DNA from 2 places in the Streptomyces sp. SAS_281 genome. Region 1 is predicted to be linked to the other one. Evidence: riboswitches for the same ligand, from Rfam matches in the RefSeq annotation. Region 1 holds a riboswitch; the other holds the start of a gene.
What was found. A riboswitch is a leader RNA that binds a small molecule or an ion and turns the genes downstream of it on or off. The one in region 1 is predicted to bind thiamine pyrophosphate.
Positions count from the first base shown of each region.

Region 1 (5,272 bases):
AGGCGGTTGAGACCCGGTGCGGACAGTCGGGAGGGTCAGCGCGCCCCGCGTATCCGCAGCGGGGTGTAGACCACGAGCGCCGCGAGGAACGCCACCCCGTACGCCAGGTCCGCCCCGTGCAGCGCCTCGGCCACCGGGCCCACGTACAGGCCGGTGCTCATGAACGGCACCGCCGCCGCGAAGGCCGCGGCGAACGCGGCGAGCGCCGGCCACCACGGGCGCGGCCGGGCGTGCTCGGCCGCGAGGTCGACGGAGGCGCCCCGCCGGGCCCGGGCGCGCACCAGCCAGTCCACGGAGACGATCGCCACGAAGCCGGGGATCCAGTAGCCGACGAGGAGCAGCACGTTCTGGAAGCGGGCCGTCGTGTCCGCCGCGTGCATCCACAGCACCAGTGGGAACCCCAGGACGGCGGCGAGCGCCGCGGCCACCGGGCGCGGCAGGCGTACCCCCATGGTCTGCAGCGCGAGCGAACCGCTGTAGTCGTTCATCGCGTTGCTGCACAGCGCGGCCAGCGCCACCGCGAGCAGCCCGAACGCCCCGAGCGCGCCCCCGCCGAGCAGCGAGTCCACGCCGCGCGCGGTCTGGTCCGTGAGGACCGAGGCCCCCCACAGCCCGATCGTCTGGACCGCCACGAAGGAGACGCTGATCCCGCCCAGCGTGCACCAGAACATGCGCGCCCGGGACGTGTCGCGCGGCAGGTAGCGGCTGAAGTCGCTCGCGTACGGCGCCCAGGACAGTGCCAGGCTCAGGGCGATGGTGCAGGTCAGGACGAACGCCCCGGCCCGGTCCGCGCCGTGCACGGTCGAGGCGGTCACCGGGTCCACCCCGCGCAGGAGCTTGGTGGCGAGCACCGCGAAGGCCGCGGCCAGGGCGAAGGTCATCACGGTCTGGAGCCGGTGGATCACCTCGTAACCCAGCACCCCGAGCGCGCCCTGCGCGGCCATCATCACCAGGACCCCCAGCCAGAACGGCCAGCCGCACAGCTGTGCCAGCGCGTCCCCGCCGAACAGGCCGATCAGGGCGTCCCAGGCGATGGACGACAGCCATTGCAGCGCGCCCGGCAGTACCACGCCCGGCCCGAACGCCAGCCTGGCGAGCGGTAGTTGCCCGGATCCGGTGCGGCTGCCCCAGGTGCCCAGATACGCGGTCGGCGCGGCGCCGGCGAGGGTGCCGAGCACGACGGCGGCGAGAGCCGTCGCGAAGTCCAGGCCGAGCGCGATGCCGACGGTGCCGGTGAAGACGCCGGTCATGGTCAGGTTGGGCGCGAACCAGACGGTGAACAGCCGGCCCGCCCGGCCGTAGCGGCGGTCCTCGGGGACCGGGGCTATCCCGTGCGCCTCGATGCGCAGATCGCCGGGGGCGGTGGGCATGCGCCCGCCGAAAGCGACGCGCTCGTCCTGGGCATGCGGCAACGACATGAAGACATCCCTCCGCCAGTGCTAACTGGTTCAGGTTCGACGGGTGTGATCTCAGCCCTCGTACGGGGCACCCCGTGTCCGGTGTGGCGGCCAGAATAGCGCCGGCCTGCGCGACGTCGTCGCGGGGGTCGGCCGGTCCCGGTCGAGCTCAGCCGAAGAGCTTCGTCACGAACGCGCGGAGGTTGTCGGCCGTGCGGGCGATCTGCTCCTCCGTGCTCAGGCTCTCCTTGAACCGGGCCCCCGAGGCCACCGCCTTCTTCCCGCGCACGTACAGCGAGCAGGCCAGGTCGGTGCACATGTACAGGCCGACCGAATTGCCGTCGCGCCCGGCGGGCCCGGTCTTGCGGGCGGTCATCAGGGAGACCCCGCCGCCGGGGTGGGTGGTCAGGCAGAGCGAGCACATGCTCCGGTGCAGGAAGCCGCGCTGCTGGGACGGGAAGCGCAGCGAGATCCCGGCGGGCTCGCCCTCGTGCTCGGTGACGATGTAGCTGCGCCCCGGCGCGGACAGGTCGCGCCAGCCGAGGAAGTCGAGGTCGTCCCACGGCAGCTCCTCGAAGTCGCGGGGGAGCGGCAGACGCTTGGCCTCCCCCTTGGAGCAATTCACGAACGATGAGCGGATGTCCTGCTCGGTCAGGGCCTTCATGGACACGAAGCTAACTCTGCCTATGACCCCTAGGCAAACGATTAATGCGGTTAGGGCTTCACCTGGGCATCTTCGGGTGCGACGGGAAGGCAGTGCACGGGCGGGTGCGGGATGCCGAGGTCCGGGCGCCAGGCCGCGAGGATCTGCGCCGACGGATCGAAGAGCGGCGACGGGAGCGCGTCGAGCGGCGTCCACTCCCAGGTGCTGATCAGATGCGGCTCCGTCACGCGCGCCGTGCCGGTGTCCACGCGCACCAGGGCGGCCATCGTCACGCGGTTGATCCCGCCGAGGGCGTCGTGCAGCATCGCGAAGACGGTGACCTCGTCCTCGGGGACGGTCAGCCCGGTCTCCTCGCGCAGTTCCCGCACGGCCGCCGCCGCGACCGACTCCGGCACCGGGTCGACCTTGCCGCCGGGCAGCTCCCAGGTGCCGCTGTGGTGCCGGCCGAGCAGGATCCGGCCCCGCGCGTCCTGCACGACGACGCCGACGCCCAGCGCCGCCTGAGCCTTGGGTGGCTGGGTGTTGCGGGACGGGGCGAGGGGGTTCCCGGTGGCCATGGTGCTCCTTCGGAGGGGGCGGTGGGCGTCGAGCCTACGGGGGCGTGCCCCGTCCGCCCCGCCCTCATACCGCCAGCCGCAGCGAGGTCTCCGAGACGCCGAGCCGTACGCTCTGCCCCCACGTCAGCTCCAGCGCGTCCGCCTCCATGCCGTCGCCGAACACCACCACACGGTCCGACTCCACGGTCAGCCGCAGCCCCTGCCCGGGCCCCAGCTCGCCCGAGACGAACGACGTACCGGTCGACGGCGAGGGCCACGCCTCCCGGACGAACCAGAGCAGCCGGGGGTCGGCGGGCCCGGGCAGCGGGAGGGTGCTGCGGCGCTCCTGCCAGAGCGAGCGCAGCCAGCCGGTCGCCCCGGTGCCGGTGCCGACGAGGACGCCGGAGGACGCCTGCGGCTCGGCCGGGGAGTCCGCCGTGTCGGGCCCGAGCCGGTAGCGGGCCGTCTGGTGGCCGGGCGGGCCGAGGTAGACCTCGTTCAGGGCGAGCAGCCGCTGCGTGTCGTCCGCCACCGCCTCCACCATCGTCAGCGCGTCGGCCCGCCCGCCGGGCGCCACCGCCGCCCGCATCAGCGCCCCCGCGTCGGCCGGGCGGTGGCGGACCAGGACGCCGGGGTTGCGGCCCGGATCGGTGTCGATGCCGATGACCGGCTGACCGGACAGGTACTTCGCGGCGTTGGCGACCAGGCCGTCCTGCCCGACGACCACCACCACGTCCTCGGGCGCGAACAGGAACCGGTCCAGGTCGCTCCGCTCCACCCGGCAGTGCCGCCAGGTGAGCGGAACGGCCGCCGCCGCGTCCGCCAGGGCCTGCCGGGTCCGCTCGTGACGGCGGGCCACCTCCTCGATGGACCGGCCCCGCGCGCCCAGCACGAACGCGGCCTGGCCGCGCGTGCCGTGGCGGGCGAGCAGTTCCTCGTACTCCGTGGTGCGGTGGACCAGGACCGCCCGCGGGGCCAGGCTCACGCCCCGGCCTCCGGCCGGCCCAGCTTGCTGAGCAGGCCCGTGAGCACGTCCGGCGACAGGGTGAGGCTGTCGATGTGCGGCAGGTTCTCGGCGAGCCGGGTGGCCGCCAGCGCGTGCAGCGTCGCGGCCTCCACCTCGCCGTGCGCCCGCAGCCAGGCCGCCTGGGCCTCGGCGCGCGCCGCGCCCACCTGCCGGGCCGCCTCCGCCTCGGCGCCCGCGAGCCGCACCGTGCGGGCGGCCTCCGCCTCGGCGCGCACCCCGTCGGCGGCGGCGCTCTCCTCGGCCTCCCGGCGGGCGTTGGTGCCGCGCTGCTCGACGAGCTGTTCCTCGCGCCGGGCCAGCTCGATCTGGCTGGCGAGCTCGTTCTCCGCGATGGTCCGCTCGCGCTCGACGGCCACGGCCCGCCGTTCGTACGTGGCCCGGTCGGCCTCCTGCTGGATCAGCTCGCGGGCGGGCGTGCGCAGGGCGCGCTCCACCTCGGCCTCGGGGCGGATGGCGACGACGCGCACGGCCACCACGTCGATGCCGGTGGCGGGGAGCCTCGGCTCGGCGGCGAGACCGGCCGCCACCCGCTCGCGGACGGCGGCGACGCCGTCCACCAGGGCGCCGGCCAGCGGGGTGCGGGCCAGCACGTCCAGGGTGTGCTGCTGGGCGGTCTCGGTGAGGAGGGTGGCGATCTGTTCGAGGGGTGCGCCGCGCCAGGCTCCGGTGTCCGGATCGACGGAGAAGTCGAGGCGGGCGGCTGCCTCGGCCGGATCGCTGATGCGGTAGGTGACGGTGGCCTGGACGGTGACGTCCTGGAAGTCGGAGGTGCGCGCGTGGAACGCCATGGCCAGCTCGCGGTCGTTGACCGGCACCTCGGAGAGCGCGGCGCTCAGCGACCGGTACCAGAAGCTCAGTCCTGCCCCGTCGTGGACCAGCTCGCCGCGCTTGTGGTGGCGGATGTGCGCGGTGGGCGCGGAGCGGAGATGGCGCCAGCCGAAGCGGCGGGTGATGTCGGCCATTGGGGACCCCCCTGATCTCTTTCTCGTCATGACGACGATAAAGCGGGTCCCCTCTTATCGTCAAGAGGACGAATAGGGCGGTTGCCGGGTACGCGAACGGCCGGTGACTTCGGAGAAGTCACCGGCCGGCCGGGTGCGCGCCGCCCCCGTCCCCACGGTGCGGCGCGGGCGGGCCGCCGCCATCCGCTCGGACGACGGCCCACGTCTGTCAGGACCCGGACGCCGGGGCGTCCAGGCCGAGTGCGGGCAGGACCGCGCCCGCCACGAAGCGGACGAGGTACGTCTCGTCCGCGTGGGCCCCCATGAGCATCGGGCGGGCCCGCATCACACCGAGCAGCTGCGCGGCGACGAACTCCGCCGCCGGGTTGTCCGGCGCCACCTCGCCGCGCTCCACTCCCCGTCGTACGAGCGCGTCGATCGCGGCCAGCTCCGGCAGGATGAGCGACTCGCGCAGGGCGCACAGCAGCTCCGGGCTCTGGAGTGCCGCATGGCTCAGAGCGAGCATCAGCGGCGTGTCGCGGCCCGCACCTTCACCGATCGCCCGGGCCGCCTCCATCAGGTCACCCGCCAGTGAACCGGTGTCGATCTTCCGCAGGGCGCCCCGCCGGGTGCCGTGCAGGGCGGCCACCACCAGCTCGGGCTTCGAGCCCCACTGGCGGTAGAGCGTGGACTTGCCGCAGCGGGAC
Region 1 is NZ_JBMNDO010000024.1:5,128-10,399, reverse strand. It holds gene ACN6LM_RS11750 (purine-cytosine permease family protein) at 36-1,418, opposite strand; TPP riboswitch at 1,409-1,503, opposite strand; gene ACN6LM_RS11745 (FBP domain-containing protein) at 1,567-2,061, opposite strand; gene ACN6LM_RS11740 (nucleotide triphosphate diphosphatase NUDT15) at 2,112-2,618, opposite strand; gene ACN6LM_RS11735 (hypothetical protein) at 2,683-3,582, opposite strand; gene ACN6LM_RS11730 (SPFH domain-containing protein) at 3,579-4,586, opposite strand; gene ACN6LM_RS11725 (TetR/AcrR family transcriptional regulator) at 4,795-5,272, opposite strand, start outside.

Region 2 (5,272 bases), on a different contig from region 1:
GAGAGCCCGGTGACGTCCGGGACCTCGACGGGGCTGCCCTTGGAGACCACGAACGCCACCGCCGAGTCCGGGTGGCGGCCGGTGCCCGCCTCGGGGTCCGTACGCACCACCTCGCCGGCCGCCACGTCGTCGTTGAACTCCTTGGTGACGATGCCCGGGAGCAGGCCCGCCTTCTTCAGCCGCTCCTTGGCGTCGGAGAGCCGGACACCCGCGAGATCGGGCACGTCGACGATCTCGGGACCGCGCGACACGACGAGCGAGACCGAGCCGTTGCCCCTGATCCGCGCGCCGGACTCGGGGTCGCTGCTGATCACCTTGCCCCGGTCGACGGTGTCGCTGAAGTCCCGCTTCACGCCCTTCAGCTCCAGCCCGGCGTCGGAGAGCCGCTTCCCGGCCGCCTTCTCGGTCTGGCCCAGCAGCGAGGGGACCTTCGTGAACTGCCCCGAGTTGATGTACCAGACACCGCTGCCGACGCCCAGGACGAGCAGCACCGCGAGGACCGCCGCGATCAGCCCGCGCCGGGGGCCGCCGAGCGGTCCGGTCCGGCCGGGCGGCAGCGGGGGCGCGGGCGGGGGCATCTCCAGCCGGCTGGTGTGATGGGCGGTGCCCAGGTCCTTCGGCAGGACCCGGGGGATCACCGTCGTCCGCGCGTCGGACCCCTCCGCCGCACCCTCCGGACCGGGCTCCGGCCGGGCCTGCGGCGGTACGGCGTCGAGCTGCGCGTCCGTGAGCGCGGCGCGCGCCCGGCGGGCCCCGGCGAGCAGCTCCACCGCGTCGAACGGGCGGGCCTCCGGATCCCGGGCGGTGGCGCTCGCCACCAGCGCGTCCAGCTCGGGCGCCAGACCCGGGACGGCGGCGGACGGCGGCGGCACGTCCTCGTGCAGATGCTGGTAGATGACCTGGGCGGGGGACTCCCCGTCACGCGGCTTGTCGCCGGTCAGCATCTCGTACAGCACGACCCCGCAGGCGTACACGTCGGCGCGGGTGTCCGCCGTGCCGTGCTCGATCTGCTCCGGGGCGAGATACGAGACGGTGCCGAGGATCGTCCCGGAGGTGTTCGTGACCGCGTCCACGGCCCGGACCAGGCCGAAGTCGGCGACCTTGACCCGGCCGTCGTCCCCGATCAGCACGTTCTCCGGCTTCATGTCGCGGTGCACGAAGCCCGCCCGGTGCGCCGCGCCGAGGGCGGCGAGCACCGACTCCAGGATGTCCAGCGCGGCCCGCGGCCGGAGGGCGCCGCGCTCGGTCAGGACGTCGCGCAGGGTGCACCCGGCGACGTACTCCATGGCGAGGTAGACGTACTGCCCCTGGGCGCCCTGGTCGAAGACCCCGACCACGTTGGGGTGGGCGAGATGCGCCACCGACTTGGCCTCGCGGATGAAGCGCTCGACGAACGAGGCGTCGGTCGCCAGCGCCGGGTGCATCACCTTGAGGGCGAGCACCCGGTCGAGCCGCATGTCCATGGCCCGGTAGACCGTGGCCATGCCGCCCACGGCGATGCGGGCATCGACGCGGTAGCGGCCGTCGAGCAGCTGCCCGACGAGGGGGTCCTGGAGGGTCGTATCCACCATGCGAGTCTACGAGCCGCCACGGACAGGCCCACCGCGGTGGAGCGAACCCGGCGCAGGACTGAAGCCGAGCCGTGACAGGGCCGCGCCGCTCAAGGCCGGAATCCCGGCCTCCGAAGCCCCTCAGGCCCCGGAACTGTGGATTCCGGCACGTTGGCCCGGACCGGGGCGGCGCGCGCGGGCGTCAGAACGCCGGCCGCTCCGGATCGAGCACCGCCCGCCCGGCCGTCGGCGACGACGCCTCCGCGAAGTGGCGGCGCGGGATGCGCCCGGCCCGGTACGCGAGCCGCCCGCCCTCCACCGCGTGCCGCATCGCGGCGGCCATCAGCTCCGGCTCCTGGGCCCGGGTCACCGCCGAGGCGAGCATCACCGCCGAGCACCCGAGCTCCATCGCGAGCGCCGCGTCCGAAGCCGTGCCGGCGCCGGCGTCCAGGATCACCGGCACTCCGGCCCGCTCGGCGATCAGCTGGAAGTTGTGCGGGTTGCGGATGCCCAGGCCCGAGCCGATGGGGGAGCCGAGCGGCATGACCGCCGCGCACCCCACGTCCTCCAGCTTCCGGGCCAGGACCGGGTCGTCGTTGGTGTACGGCAGCACGGTGAAGCCGTCGTCCACCAGGATCTCGGCGGCGTCCAGCAGCTCGACCGGGTCGGGCAGCAGGGTCCGCTCGTCGGCCACCACCTCCAGCTTCACCCAGTCCGTGCCCAGCGCCTCACGGGCCAGCCGGGCGGTGAGCACGGCCTCCCCTGCGGTGTAGCAGCCGGCGGTGTTCGGAAGCACCCGGATGGACAGCTTCCGCAGTACGGAGAGCACCGAGCCCTGCACGGTCGGGTCGAGGCGGCGCATCGCGACGGTGGTCAGCTCGGTGCCGGACGCGATCAGCGACCGCTCCAGCACGTCCAGGCTGGGCGCCCCGCCGGTGCCCATGATCAGCCGCGAGGTGAAGTCGGTGCCACCGAGGGCGAACAGGTCGTCGGACATCGTCAGCCTCCCTGCACCGCGGTCAGGACCTCGACCCGGTCGCCGTCGGTGAGCGCGGCGGCGGGCCACTGGCCGCGCGGCACCACGGTCTCGTTGAGCGCGGCGGCCACCCCCGTCCGCGCGTCGGTCAGCGTCGCGACGAGGGTGTCCAGGGTGGTGCCCGGCGCGACGACGGCCGGTGCGCCGTTCACGGACACGGTGAGCGGGGTGGGCTCGGTCATGCGGGCTGCTCCTGGGGTGCGGGGGCCGGGGCGAACCGGCCGGGGGAGAAGGGGCGGGCCGCCTCGGGCAGCTCGCCGTCGGCCAGCAGCGACGCCATGGCGTCCCCGGTGACGGGGGTGAGCAGCACACCGTTGCGGCCGTGGCCGGTGGCGAGGTGGAGGCCGGGCAGCACGGTGCGGCCGAGCAGCGGCGCGTTGTCGGGGGACGCGGGGCGGAGGCCGGCGCGGGTCTCGGTGAGCGGCAGCTCGGTGATGCCGGGCACCAGCTCGTGGGCGTCGCGCAGCAGCTCGTAGACCCCGCCCGCCGTGACGGTGGTGTCCCAGCCCATCTCCTCGGTGGTGGCGCCGACGACCAGCTCACCGTTTGCGCGCGGCACGAGATAGACCTGGCTGCCCCGGACCACCGCGCGCACGGTGCGCGAGAGGAAGGGGGCGTACGCCGGGGGCACGGTGAGGCGCAGCACCTGGCCCTTGACCGGGCGCACCGGAGGCAGGGCGTGGGCGGGCACCCCGGCGAGCCGGCCGCTGAGGCTGCCTCCGGCGAGCACGACCTGGCCGGCGGCCACCTCCGTACCGTCGTCGAGCACGGCACCCACGGCCCGGTCCGCGACCACGGAGAGGCGGTCGGCGCGGCGGCGGTGGAAGACCACGCCGGCCCGTTCGCACGCGGTGAGCAGCGCGGCGGCGAGGCGGCGCGGGTCGACCTGGTGGTCGCCGTCCACCCGGAGGCCGCCGCGCACACCCGGCGCGAGCATCGGTTCCAGGCGGCGGCACTCTCGCCCGGTCAGCCACTCCGACTCCAGGCCGGAACGGCGTTGCAGCTCGTGCAGTTCGCGCAGATGGGCGCGGTCGTCGGCGTCGAGCGCGACGGCCAGGGTGCCGCAGGCGCGGAAACCGATGTCCTGCCCGCTCGCCTCCTCCAGTTCGGCCGTGAACGACGGATACCGCCGGGCGGAGGCGAGGTTGAGCCCGAGCAGCGTCTCCTCGCCGTAGTGCAGTTCGGTGACGGCGGCCAGCATCCCGGCCGCCACCCGGGCCGCTCCGCCGCCCGGTTCGGGGTCGGCGAGCGCGGTGGACAGGCCGCGCCGCGCGGCCCGCCAGGCGGTCACCAGACCGATGACGCCGCCCCCGATGACGAGGACGTCGGACCCTTCGGTGGGATGGGTGCGCATGGGCGTCCAGCCCCTCCCTTCGCCGGCATGACCCGGATCAGGTTCGTACGGTCGGAGGCCGCCAGCCTCCCTCTCAGCCCGGTGCGCCCGGGCTCCCGCGTGTCTTACGGTGGCCACCCTAAACCCCGTCCCCCTGGGCCGGGCGGGGCGCCCTTTCCTGACGCTCGGTCAGCTACGTAAGGTGGACGGGTGAGCGAGCAGCAGCGGGCAGAGCGGACCGAACGCCGGGTCGTCGTCGCGGGCGCGGGCATGGCGGGCGTGCAGACCGCCGTCGCCCTGCGGGAACAGGGCTTCACCGGCCCCGTCACGCTGATCGGCGCCGAACCCCACCAGCCCTACGACCGCCCCCCGCTGTCCAAGGCGGTGCTGCTCGGCAAGGCCGAGGAGTCCGCCTTCGACATCGACTTCGAGGCCCTGGGCATCGCCCTGCGCCTGGGCTGCGAGGTCACCGGGGTGCGCGCCGGCGACCACGAGCTGGACACCTCCCGGGGCCCGGTCCCCTACGACGTCCTGGTCCTCGCCACCGGCGCCGAACCCGTGGCCCTGCCCGGCTCCGACGGCGTCCCCGGCGTCCATCTGCTGCGCACCCTCGACGACGCGGCCCGGCTGCGCCCCGTCCTCGAAGCGGGGCACCCCGTCGTGGTCGTCGGAGCGGGCTGGATCGGCGCCGAGTTCGCCACCGCCGCCCGCGCCGCCGGCTGCGAGGTCACCGTCGTGGAGGCCGCGGACCGCCCCCTGGCCGGCGCCCTGCCCGCCGAGGTCGCCGCCCCGATGGCCGCCTGGTACGCCGAGAGCGGCGCCCGGCTCCTCACCGGGGCGCGGGTCGCCCGCGTCGAGCCCGGCACCGTGGTCCTCGCCGACGGGCGCACCCTCCCGGCCGGTGCGGTCGTCGTCGGCATCGGCGCCCGCCCCGCCACCGGCTGGCTCGCCGGCTCCGGCATCGCGCTCGGGCCCGAGGGCTCGGTGACCGCCGACGCGGCGCTGCGCACCTCGCTGCCCGATGTGTACGCGGTCGGCGACTGCGCCTCCTTCCCCTCGGCCCGCTACGGCACCCGCCTGGTCGTCCACCACTGGGACAACGCCCTCCAGGGACCCAGGACCGCCGCCGCACACATCGCCGCCGCCGGGGACCCGGCGGACATCCCGCCCTACGACCCGGTGCCCTACTTCTGGTCCGAGCAGTTCGGCCGGTTCGTGCAGTACGCCGGACACCACGCGGACGCGGACACCCTGCTGTGGCGCGGCGATCCGGCCGAGCCCGCCTGGTCGGTGTGCTGGCTGCGCGACGGGGCCCTGGTCGCGGTGCTCGCGGTCGGCCGCCCCCGCGACCTG
Region 2 is NZ_JBMNDO010000167.1:559-5,830, reverse strand. It holds gene pknB (Stk1 family PASTA domain-containing Ser/Thr kinase) at 1-1,568, opposite strand, end outside; gene ACN6LM_RS35470 (thiazole synthase) at 1,753-2,547, opposite strand; gene thiS (sulfur carrier protein ThiS) at 2,550-2,768, opposite strand; gene thiO (glycine oxidase ThiO) at 2,765-3,940, opposite strand; TPP riboswitch at 3,938-4,049, opposite strand; gene ACN6LM_RS35455 (NAD(P)/FAD-dependent oxidoreductase) at 4,130-5,272, shown strand, end outside.
Region 2: another riboswitch for thiamine pyrophosphate. It lies ahead of thiO (glycine oxidase ThiO); the one in region 1 lies ahead of ACN6LM_RS11750 (purine-cytosine permease family protein).